3 regions of the Streptosporangium sp. NPDC048047 genome follow, and region 1 is predicted to be linked to each of the others. Evidence: riboswitches for the same ligand, from Rfam matches in the RefSeq annotation. Region 1 holds a riboswitch; each other region holds the start of a gene.

The links. A riboswitch is a leader RNA that binds a small molecule or an ion and turns the genes downstream of it on or off. The one in region 1 is predicted to bind cobalamin.
Region 2: another riboswitch for cobalamin. It lies ahead of cobN (cobaltochelatase subunit CobN); the one in region 1 lies ahead of AB0D67_RS01610 (ABC transporter substrate-binding protein).
Region 3: another riboswitch for cobalamin. It lies ahead of AB0D67_RS18245 (ribonucleoside-diphosphate reductase subunit alpha); the one in region 1 lies ahead of AB0D67_RS01610 (ABC transporter substrate-binding protein).

The regions. Positions count from the first base shown of each region.
Region 1 covers NZ_JBEZNH010000001.1:347,099-350,769, forward strand. The annotation lists gene AB0D67_RS01600 (histidine phosphatase family protein) at 1-373, opposite strand, end outside; gene AB0D67_RS01605 (Gfo/Idh/MocA family oxidoreductase) at 626-1,486, shown strand; cobalamin riboswitch at 1,625-1,758, shown strand; gene AB0D67_RS01610 (ABC transporter substrate-binding protein) at 1,828-2,790, shown strand; gene AB0D67_RS01615 (iron ABC transporter permease) at 2,791-3,671, shown strand, end outside.
Region 2 covers NZ_JBEZNH010000032.1:15,824-19,494, reverse strand. The annotation lists gene AB0D67_RS24720 (precorrin-8X methylmutase) at 5-625, opposite strand; gene AB0D67_RS24715 (precorrin-3B synthase) at 622-1,731, opposite strand; cobalamin riboswitch at 1,972-2,091, shown strand; gene cobN (cobaltochelatase subunit CobN) at 2,145-3,671, shown strand, end outside.
Region 3 covers NZ_JBEZNH010000018.1:113,858-117,528, reverse strand. The annotation lists gene AB0D67_RS18245 (ribonucleoside-diphosphate reductase subunit alpha) at 1-1,552, opposite strand, end outside; cobalamin riboswitch at 1,760-1,961, opposite strand; gene AB0D67_RS18240 (tripartite tricarboxylate transporter substrate-binding protein) at 1,960-3,090, opposite strand; gene glmS (glutamine--fructose-6-phosphate transaminase (isomerizing)) at 3,187-3,671, opposite strand, start outside.

The DNA of each region.
Region 1 (3,671 bases):
GGGCGCCGACCTCCGCCGCGCTCTCGCCGGGATGGGCGGCGTCGCCGGGGACCACCCCGTCACGCCACAGGTACCAGCCGGGCCGGTCCTCGCGGATCACCGGAGTGGTGATCCCCTCGTACCCGCCGTAGTCCCACTCCCACAGGTCGGGATCGATCTCGTAGTCGGTGAGGCCGGCCAGCTCCGCCGTACGGCGGGCCCGCGCCGCGGGACTGACCAGCACCAGGTCGAAGGACCGCTCCGCGACCAGCCGGGCGAGCGCCCGCGCCTGGGCCTCCCCCCTCTCGGTGAGCGGAAGGTCCGTGCGCCCGGTGTGGCGGCCGTTCCGGCTCCACTCCGTCTCGCCGTGCCGTAGCAGGAACATCTCTCTCATATGTCACCCATCATGCCGGTACGGCCGGCGCGGCCGATCGGGTGCCCCTGCCACCCGGCGGAAACGCTCCCCGCGGGGCCGTCCGGTCCTTGCGCGTCCGGTCCCCTCCGCGCCCGATCCTTGCGTGTCCGGTTGATCCGCCATCCGATCCCTCCGGTTCAGCGGAGCGTCGAGACGGGTTCGGCGAAGCGTCGAGACCGGTTCGGCGGAGTGCCCCCGCCCGGCGGTGCACCCCGTGAGAGGCTGGGGGATGTGACGATATCTGTGGGCCTGGTGGGTGCCGGGCCGTGGGCCGAGAAGGTGCACGCGCCGATGCTGTCGGCCGGACCGCACACCCGCCTGACCGGCGTGTGGGCGCGGCGGCCCGGAGCGGCGGCCGGGTTCGGCGTCCCGGTCTTCGAGCGGATCGAGGAGCTGTTCGACAGCTGCGAGGCGGTCGCGTTCGCGGTGCCGCCCGCCGTACAGGCCGAGCTGGGCGTGCGCGCCGCCAAGGAGGGCAAGGCGCTGCTGCTGGAGAAGCCCCTCGCGGCCGACCTGGAGGGGGCCCGGCGGCTGGCGGACGCGGTCGCCGAGGCCGGGGTGCCCTCCCAGATGGTCCTCACCTGGCGTTACTCGCCGGCCACCAGGGCGTTCCTGGCCCGGGTCTCGGCGATCGAGCCCTTCGGCGGCAGGGCGGCCCACATCTCCGGCGCGCTGCTCGGCAGCGGTTTCACCAGCCCCTGGCGGCTGGAGCGCGGCGCGATCCTCGACGTCGGCCCGCACATGATCGACATGCTGGACGCCGCGCTCGGCCGGGTCACCGCGGTCCGCGCCCACGGCAACCCACGGGGCTGGGTCGGCCTGCTGCTGGAGCACGAGGGCGGCGCGGTCAGCGAGGCGTCGCTGTGCATGAGCGTGCCGGGCGACAAGCCGCCGGCCGCCGTCGAGGTCTACGGCAAGCTGGGCACGGAGGCCATGAACGGCGACCGGCTCGGCTCCGACGTCTTCTCGGTGATGCTCGCGGAGTTCGCCGAGGCCGTCCGCGGCGGGGGCGGCCACCCCCTCGACGCCGCCCACGGCCTGCGCCTTCAGGAGATCATCGCGGCGGCGGAGGAGCAGCTCACCCACGCCTGACGGGTCCGGCGCCGCGCCGCGCGACCCCGCCGGGGGAGTCCTCCGGGCGGCGCGAGGCGTGGCCGGGTGAGGGAAGGTTGACGGCGCGGGTCCTGCGGCCGGGCGGGGGAGGCCGGTCCGAGGGTCCCATGTCGCGGCTCCCCGGGGAATTGGTAACGTTTGCCCGACGCATAACGTGTAGCGAAGTCCGGTGTGAGTCCGGCGCTGTCCCGCAACTGTCATGGTCCCCATGGGGCCGAGCCAGGTCGCCTCCGTTGTGCCGACGTCGTCAGCCCTCGTGGAAAAGGGTGATCCGTCGCTTCTCGCGGGTCTCTCGGTTCCGGCAACTGAAAGGACCTCGGTTGAGGCCCGTACGCCCCGTTCTCGCCGGTGCCCTGCTCGGCATGCTGGCCCTGGCCGGATGCGGTCAGAACTCCCCCTCGTCCTCCTCGTCCCCCGCGGTCTCCTCGGGGGCGAGCTCCGCGCCCGCCGCCCAGGCGGCCGGGTTCCCCGTCACGGTCCAGGCCGGCAACGGCCCGGTCACCATCGCCAGGAAGCCCGAGCGCGTCGTCTCCCTGTCGCCCACCGCCACCGAGAGCCTGTTCGCCGTCGGCGCCGGGCCCCAGGTGGTCGCGGTGGACGACCAGTCCACCTACCCGGCCGAGGCCCCCAAGACCGACCTGTCGGGTTTCAAGCCGAACGCCGAGGCGATCATCGCCCAGAAGCCCGACCTGGTCGTGCTCGCCAACGACATCGACGGCATCGTCGCCAAGCTGGCCAAGGTCAAGGTCCCCGTCCTGCTGGAGCCCGCGGCCGCCAAGCTCGACGAGACCTACGACCAGATCGGCGACCTCGGCGCCGCCACCGGCAACAAGGCCAAGGCCGACGAGGTCGTGACCGGGATGCGCAAGCGGATCGACGAGCTGGCCGCCGCCGCGCCCAAGGACAAGAACCTCACCTACTACCACGAGCTGGACGCCACGCCCTACTCGGTGACGTCCAGCACGTTCCTCGGCCAGGTCTACGGGCTGTTCGGCCTGACCAACATCGCGGACAAGGCGCCCGACCCGGCCGGCGGCTACCCCAAGCTTTCCGCCGAGTTCGTCGCCCAGGCGGACCCCGACCTGGTGTTCCTGGCCGACACCAAGTGCTGCGCACAGACCGCGGCCACCCTCGCCAAGCGTCCCGGCTGGTCCAAGCTCTCCGCCGTCGGGAAGGACCGGGTCGTCGAGCTCGACGACGACATCGCCTCCCGCTGGGGGCCGCGCGTCGTGGACCTCGCCGAGAAGGTCGGCGAGGCCGTGCAGAAGGCCGCGACGGACTAGGTGACCCGCTCCGCCCGCCCCTCCGGCCTCCTCAGCCGCGACGCCCCCGACATGCCCGACAGTCCTGACGGTCCCGGTGTCCCGGCCGGACGGCCGGGACGTGCGGCCCGGCTCCGGCCGGCGGCGGCGCTGGCGGCGGTCGGGGTGCTCCTGGCGAGCGCCCTCGCCGCGTTCCTGGTCGGCGCCGCCGACATCCCGCCGGGGAAGGCGGCGCTGCAGCTGCTCGACTGGTTGCCGTTCGTCTCGGCCGACCCGGGGCTGGCGCCGGTCGAGCAGAGCCTGCTGTGGGAGCTGCGGCTGCCCAGGGTCCTGCTCGCCGCGGTCGTCGGCGGCCTGCTCGCCTCCGCCGGAGCCGCCTACCAGGGCGTCTTCCGCAACCCGCTGGCCGACCCGTACCTGCTGGGCGCCGCGGCGGGCGCCGGCTTGGCGACCACGGCGACGGTCGTGTTCACCAGGGGCGACGACCAGTCGCTGACCATCCCGGCGGCCGCGTTCGCCGGGGCCATCGGCGGCGTCGTGCTCGCCTACGCGCTGGGCAACGTCGCGGGCCGGGGCGGGGGAACCGCCACGCTCGTCCTGGCGGGCGTGGCCGTCACCTCCTTCCTCACCGCCATCCAGACCTTCCTGCAGCAGCTCCGGGTCGAGGAGCTGGAGCGCATCTACTCGTGGATCCTCGGCAACGTCGGCGGAGGCTGGAGTCAGCTGGCGCTGGTCGCCCCGTACGCGGCGGTCTCGGTGACGGTCATGCTGCTGCACGGCAGGCTGCTGGACGTCCTGTCCGTCGGCGACGACGAGGCCGCGAGCCTGGGACTCAACGTGGCCAGGGTCCGGTTCACCGTACTGCTCGCCGCCTCGCTGGCCACCGCCTCGGCGGTGGCGGT
Region 2 (3,671 bases), on a different contig from region 1:
TGACTCACTCCGTTTCGCTCGCGATGGCGTTGACCGCCGCCGCCGTCATCGCACTGCCGCCGCGGCGGCCGTGCACCACCAGGTGTTCGAGGTCGCTGTCGGCCAGCGCCCGCTTGGACTCGGCCGCGCCGACGAAGCCGACCGGGATCCCCAGCACCGCCGCCGGGCGTCCCGCCCCCTCGGCGACCAGCTCCAGCAGGCGGAACAGCGCCGTGGGCGCGTTGCCGATCGCGACCACGGAGCCCTCCAGCCGGTCCCGCCACAGCTCCAGGGCGGCGGCGCTGCGCGTGGTGCCCAGGCGTTCGGCCAGCTCCGGGACGCGCGGGTCGCCGAGCGTGCAGACGACCTCGTTGCCCGCGGGGAGACGGCGGCGCGTCACGCCGGAGGCGACCATCATGGCGTCGCAGAGCACGGGCGCGCCCGTGCGCAGCGCCCGCTCGGCCCGGACGACCGCCCCGGGCGACCAGTCCAGGTCGCGCACCAGGTCGGTCATGCCGCAGGCATGGATCATCCGTACCGCCACCCGGGCGACCTCGGGCGGCAGGCCGTCCAGGTCGCTCTCGGCGCGGATCGTGGCGAACGACAGCCGGTAGATCTCGGCGCCGTCGCGTATGTAGTCGGTCACTGATGCCTTTCCTCGTATCCGTCGGCGGTGGCGACCATCCGCACGACCCGGCCGGGCGGCAGCCCGCACTGCCGCTCGCAGCCCGCCCAGTGCACGGGCAGCTCCGTGTGACGCCGGGGCACCCAGCGTGCGGCGTCGGCCCGCACGTCGGCCAGGGCCTTGGCGCATCCGGGCCGTCCCGCGCAGGCGGTCACGCCCGTCCAGGGGGAGTCCGGGTCGGTGATGAGCCCGGCCGCCTCCAGCGCGCCGCCGACGCCGGGGCGGTCCGCGACGAAGACGGTACGGCGGGGCGACAGCCGCACCTCGGCGTCGGGGGGTCCGGTGACCCGCCCGGCGGGGCCGGGGTGCGCGACGGGCCACCCGGGCATCGGCGGCGCCGGAGGCCGCTCGGCGGGACCGGTGCGTGCCGGGGTCCGCTCGGTGAAGCGGGCGGGCGTCGAAGCCCGCTCGGCGAGGCCGGCGAGCGCCAGGGCCTGTTCGGGAGTGAGACGGCCCAGCGGCACCAGTGCCTCCACCAGTCCGGCGGGCCGCTCCGGAGGGAGGGGCGGCCGGTACGCGCCCGCCGTCCCGCCCAGCTCGGCGGCGATCCTCGCCGGGCCGTCCGCCAGCTCGGAGACGCGCCACTCGTCGGTACGCAGCCGCAGGAAGGCCGCCGCCGCCTCCAGCAGGCCGTCGACCGTGCCCGGCACGCCGTCCACCTCGTACCCGGCCAGCAGCAGCCGGCCGTCGACGGAGGCCGCGTCGACGGGCAGCCCGGTGCCGCCCAGCGCGAAAAGGAACCGGCCGGGCAGCCCGGCCAGTTCCGGCCGGGCGCACAGGGACCGGTCCAGCTCGGCCACGAGCGCGCCGGCCACCGACGGCGCGGCGACGATGTTGCGCACCCGCTCGTGCGTGTCCGAGGGCCGCAGCCCGGCCTCCGCGATCCGCGCGGCGAAGGCGGCGGGGTCGCGCAGGCCCCGCACCTGCACGTTGGCTCGCGAGGTCAGCTCGATCACCCCGGAGCCGAGGTCGCGGGCGCAGCGGGCCAGCTCCCGCAGCTGCGGCGTGGTGAGGATGCCGCCCGGCGTGCGCACCCGGGCCAGCGGACCGTCGGCGGCCTGGTGCACCTGGACCGTCCCCGGGCAGGCGTCGGGACGTGCTCGCCCACCGGGACGCGCCCGTCTGTCAGGGCGTGGCGGTCCGTCAGGGCGTGGCGGTCCGTCAAGGCGTGGCGGTCCGTCAAGGCGTGGCGGTCCGTCAAGGCGTGGCGGCTCGTCCGGGCGGGTCCGTCCGGTGCGGCCGTCCGGGGGGAAGTCGTGGATGGTCATGGCGGATCTCCCGTCATAGGCTTGCCGGAGGCGAAGGTCAGGAGGAAGCCGGTGTGAGTCCGGCGCGGTCCCGCCACTGTCACCGGGGAGCGAACCCCACCGCAGGCCACTGTCACAGGGAAGGCCGGGGTGAGCGTCGATCCGGGAGCCAGGAGACTCCGGCCGCCGCGACACCCGCGACCGGGGCGAGGACCCCGAGGGAGGACATCCCCGTGCCCACAGTCCTTTTGCTGTCGACGTCCGACACCGACCTGCTGAGCGCGAGGGCCAGCGGCGCCGGCTACCGGCTCGGCAACCCCGCCAGGCTCCTGGCCGACGACGTCCCCGGCCTCGTGGAGGGCGCCGACCTGGTCGTGGTGCGCCTGCTGGGCGGGCGCCGCGCCTGGGAGGAGGGCCTCGACGCGCTGCTGGCCGGGCCCCGGCCGGTCGTCGTCCTGGGCGGCGAGCAGGCCCCCGACGCCGAACTGATGGAGCTGTCCACCGTCAGCGGCGGCGTCTGCGCGCAGGCGCACTCCTACCTGGCCCACGGAGGCCCCGCCAACCTGGCCGAGCTGCACGCCTTCCTGACCGACACCGTGCTGCTGACCGGCCGGGGCTTCGAACCGCCCCTGCCGGCCCCGGCCTGGGGTCCGCTGGAGCGCGAGGCGGCGGACACGACCGGTCCGGTGATCGGGGTGCTCTACTACCGGGCCCACCACATGGCGGGCAACACCGCCTTCGTCGAGTCCCTGTGCCGGGCCGTCGAGGCCGCGGGCGGCCGGGCGCTCCCGGTCTTCTGCTCCTCGCTCCGCACGGCGGAGCCCGGCCTGCTCGAAACGCTGCGCCGGGCCGACGCGCTGGTCGTCACCGTGCTGGCGGCGGGCGGCTCCAACCCGGCGGCGGCCGGCGCGGGCGGCGACGACGGGGCCTGGGACGTCGGCGCGCTCGCCCGGCTCGACGTCCCGATCCTGCAGGGTCTCTGCCTGACGAGCAGCCGGAAGGCGTGGGAGGAGAACGACGACGGCCTCTCCCCGCTGGACGCGGCCTCGCAGGTGGCGATCCCGGAGTTCGACGGCCGGATCATCACCGTGCCGTTCTCCTTCAAGGAGATCGACCCCGACGGCCTGACCGTCTACGTCGCCGACCCCGAGCGGGCCGCCCGGGTGGCCGGCATCGCCGTACGGCACGGCCTGCTGCGCCGTACCCCGCCCGCCGGGCGTCGCCTGGTGGTGATGCTGTCGGCCTACCCGACCAAGCACTCGCGCGTCGGCAACGCCGTCGGCCTCGACACCCCCGCCAGCACCGTGCGCCTGCTCGCCCGCCTCGCCGAGGCGGGCTACGACCTGGGCGAGGGGTTCCCGGGGGTGGCCGAACAGGACGGCGACGCGCTGATCCACGCCCTGATCGCCGCCGGGGGCCAGGACCCCGACTGGCTGAGCGAGGAGCAGCTCGCGGGCAACCCGATCCGCATCGCCGCCGCCGACTACGCGGAGTGGTACGCCACCCTTCCCGGGGACCTGCGCGAGGGGATGGAGCGCCACTGGGGGCCGCCCCCCGGTGAGCTGTTCGTGCACGAGGGCGACATCGTGCTGGCCGCGCTGCGCTCCGGGAACGTGGTCGTGATGGTGCAGCCGCCGCGCGGCTTCGGTGAGAACCCGATCGCGATCTACCACGACCCCGACCTGCCGCCGAGTCACCACTACCTGGCGGCCTACCGCTGGCTGTCGTCGTCCTTCGGCGCGCACGCCATGGTGCACGTC
Region 3 (3,671 bases), on a different contig from region 1:
GGTGGCGGCCCCGCTCGACGGCCAGGTCGGAGGAGGTGGCGTAGGCGGCGAGCGCGATCTCCTCGGAGATCCGGGTGGACAGCTCCAGCGCCTCCGGGGAGTCGAACGGCAGCCGCAGCGTGAAGAACACGTCGGCCAGGCCCATCACGCCCAGCCCGATCGGCCGCCACCTGCGGTTGGCGGCCTCGGCCTCGGGGGTCGGGTAGAAGCCCAGGTCGATCGTGCGGTCCAGGAACCCTACGGCGGTGCGGACGGTGGAGCGCAGCCGCTCCCAGTCCATCCGCCCGCCGTCGAGGTGGGCGGCCAGGTTGATCGACCCGAGGTTGCACACGGCGGTCTCGGCGTCGCCGGTGACCTCCAGGATCTCGGTGCAGAGGTTCGACAGGTGGATGACGTTCCCGGGGAGGGCCGTCTGGTTGGAGGTGCGGTTGGCGGCGTCCTTGAAGGTCATCCAGCCGTTGCCGGTCTGGGCGAGGGTGCGCATCATCCGGCCGTACAAGGCGCGGGCCGGGACCTGGCGGACGTACCGGCCCTCGGCCTCGGCGGCGCGGTAGGCCGCGTCGAACGCCTCGCCGTACAGGTCGGTGAGGTACGGGACCTCCTTGGGGTCGAACAGCGACCAGGTGCCGTCGGCCTCGACACGGCGCATGAACTCGTCGGGGATCCAGTTGGCGAGGTTGAGGTTGTGCGTGCGGCGCGACTCCTCACCTGTGTTGTCGCGCAGCTCCAGGAAGTCCTCGATGTCGGCGTGCCAGGTCTCCAGGTAGACGCAGGCCGCGCCCTTGCGGCGGCCGCCCTGGTTGACCGCGGCGACGCTCGAGTCCAGGGTGCGCAGCCACGGCACGACGCCGTTGGAGTGGCCGTTGGTGCCGCGGATCAGCGAGCCGCGTGAGCGGATCCGGGTCCAGGAGACGCCGATGCCCCCGGCGTACTTCGACAGCCGCGCGATCTGCCCGTACCGCTCGTAGATCGCCTCCAGCTCGTCGCGGGGCGAGTCGAGCAGGAAGCAGGAGGACAGCTGGGGGCGGCGGGAGCCGGAGTTGAACAGGGTGGGCGAGCTGGGCAGGTAGGACAGGGTGGACATGAGGCGGTACAGCTCGGCGGCCTCCTCCACCGTCTCCGACAGGCCGCACGCCACCCGCAGGAAGAAGTGCTGCGGGCGCTCCAGCACGCCGCGGGTCTCGGGGTGGCGCAGCAGGTAGCGGTCGTAGACCGTGCGCAGGCCGAAGTACTCGAACCGGGCGTCGGCGGCGTCGTCGACGAGGCCGTCCAGCTCGGCGGCGTGCGCCGCGACGAAGGCGGCCAGGCCGTCCTGCAGCAGCCCGGCGGCGTGGGCGGCGGCGACGGACCCGGCGAAGGTCCGCACGCCGTGGGCGGCGGCCTCGTCGGCGATCAGCCCGGCCAGCAGGCCGGCGGCGACCCTGGAGTTCTCCGGATCGGCGACCACCCGGGCGGCGGCCTCCTCGATGGCCAGCCGGCGGCCGGCCAGATCCTCGCGTGCCTGCCCGGTCCCCTCGGCTGTCTCGGCTGCCTCGGTCACGATCGGTGCCACGTGCTTCCTCCTGGCGTGCTCGGTGCTCTTCCCGTAGGGCTCCCGCCGGGTCAAGGGCACGCGTCGGAGAACGGTTCACGGGCATGCCGGACCGCCTCGTCCGCGGGCCCACCCTCGAGGCCCTGGACATCTGTGCCGGGAGAGGCGGCCGCGCCGCGCGCCCCGGGCCGCCTCACGCGGCCCCGGCACCCGGCCCGGTCCCCTTCTCCCGTCTTTCCCGTCGCCGGCAGGTCTTCGGACTCACGGGCGCCTGGCGCATGCCTACTGGCCGTCGCTTCCCGGGCGCATGGCCCAGTGCTCCTGACGGCGGTCGTTCCCGTTCACCGCTGCGGGGCAGCCCCGGATTCGCACCGGGTTCCCTCTTGCCTCGCCTTCACGCGGAAGGCGAGCCGGCAACGACGAGGATCCTACATGTAGTGGCTTCGGACGCAACTACCCCAACAGGTTGTGGCGAAGGCTTTGAGCAAACCGAGATCACGGAGCACGTCACGGGCCCGGCCGGTCTCGCCGGACAGCCACTGGCGGAAGTCGTCGCCGCTGAGGTAGATCCGGCTCCAGCCCCCGGCCTCGCACAGGGACCGCCAGCGCGGCGAGGCGTCGAGGGCGTCGCACAGGGCCACGGCCCGGTCCCGGTCGTCCGGGCTCATGCCCCGCGGGCCGAACACCCCGCACCAGTCGGTGTACTCCAGCCGGACGTCCATCTCCATCAGCGTCGGCGCGTCGATCCCGGGGAGCCGCTCGGCGGAGGAGACCACCAGCGGCCGCAGGCGGCCGGCGGCGATCTCGCGCGTGAAGGAGCGCGCCGAGCCCAGGATCGCGCCCACCCGGCCGTCGCGGAGCGCCTCGACGGCGTCGGCGGCGGTGGGATACCCGGCGTACTGCAGCAGCCGGGCGTCCGCCCCGAGGCATTTGGCGATCATGCCGTAGAGCACGTGGTCGGAGCCGCCCTCCAGGCGCCCGCCCATCACCAGCCCGCCCGGGTCGCGGCGCAGCAACGCGGCGAGGTCCTCGAAGGAGCGCAGACGGGAGCCGGGCAGGACGATCAGGGCCGCCCAGTCGCCGGCCAGCCGGGCCAGCGGGGTGGTGGAGTCGACCACGGCGGCGGTGTCGGCGATCTCCGCCCCGGCCACCGCGGGCATCCCGGCGAGGAGCAGCCTCCCATCCCGGGAGAACGGCTCGCGGGAGAGCGGGTCGCGGACGGACCGCTCACGGGACGACGGCCCGGACGGCGCCCCGGACCGCGACCCGTACGGTGTCCCGGACGGCGATCCGTAGGGCGCCCCATGGGAGGCGAGCGCCTCCAGGGCGGCGCCCGCCGGGCCGCCCGGACGGTTCTCCACCCCGGCCGCCCGCGCCAGCCCCTCGGCGCCCGCGACGGCCGCCATGCCGCGGGCGAGGGGATCCCAGCCGTGCCCGCGGGCGGCGGGCACGATGAGGGTCAGCATGGCGGTGAACGGCCTGTCCGGACCGCCGCAGCCGCCGCAGCAGCCGAGGACGGCGAGCCCGGCGGCGAACGAGAAGAACCGCCTGCGGTGCACGACGCGCCCTCCCCCCGAGACCCCCGATACCTCAGGTTACACCTATGTCACTTTCTGTGACATATGGCGGTCTCGCCGGGAGGAGGGACGGCAGGCTCACTCCACGGTGACGCTCTTGGCGAGGTTACGGGGCTTGTCGACGTCGCGGCCCAGCGCCACGGCGGCGTGGTAGGCCAGCAGCTGGAGCGGGATCGTCAGCAGGATCGGGTCCAGCTCGATCTCGTTCTTCGGCACCACCACGCAGTCGTCGGCCAGCTTCGGGTCCGCCGTACGGTGCCCGACCATGAGCACCCGGCCGCCGCGCGCCCGGATCTCGCCCAGGGTGGTGAGGTTCTTGTCCAGCAGCTCGTCGTCGGGGACGATCGCCACGGTCGGCGTCTCCGGGCCGATCAGCGCCAGCGGCCCGTGCTTGAGCTCGCTGGCCGGGTAGGCCTCGGCGTGCACGTAGGAGATCTCCTTGAGCTTCTGCGCGCCCTCGCGGGCCACCGGGTAGCCGCGGACCCGGCCCACGAACATCATGCTCGCCGTATCGGCGTACTTGGCCGCCAGCTCCTTGATCTGGGGTTCCAGCGCGAGGATCT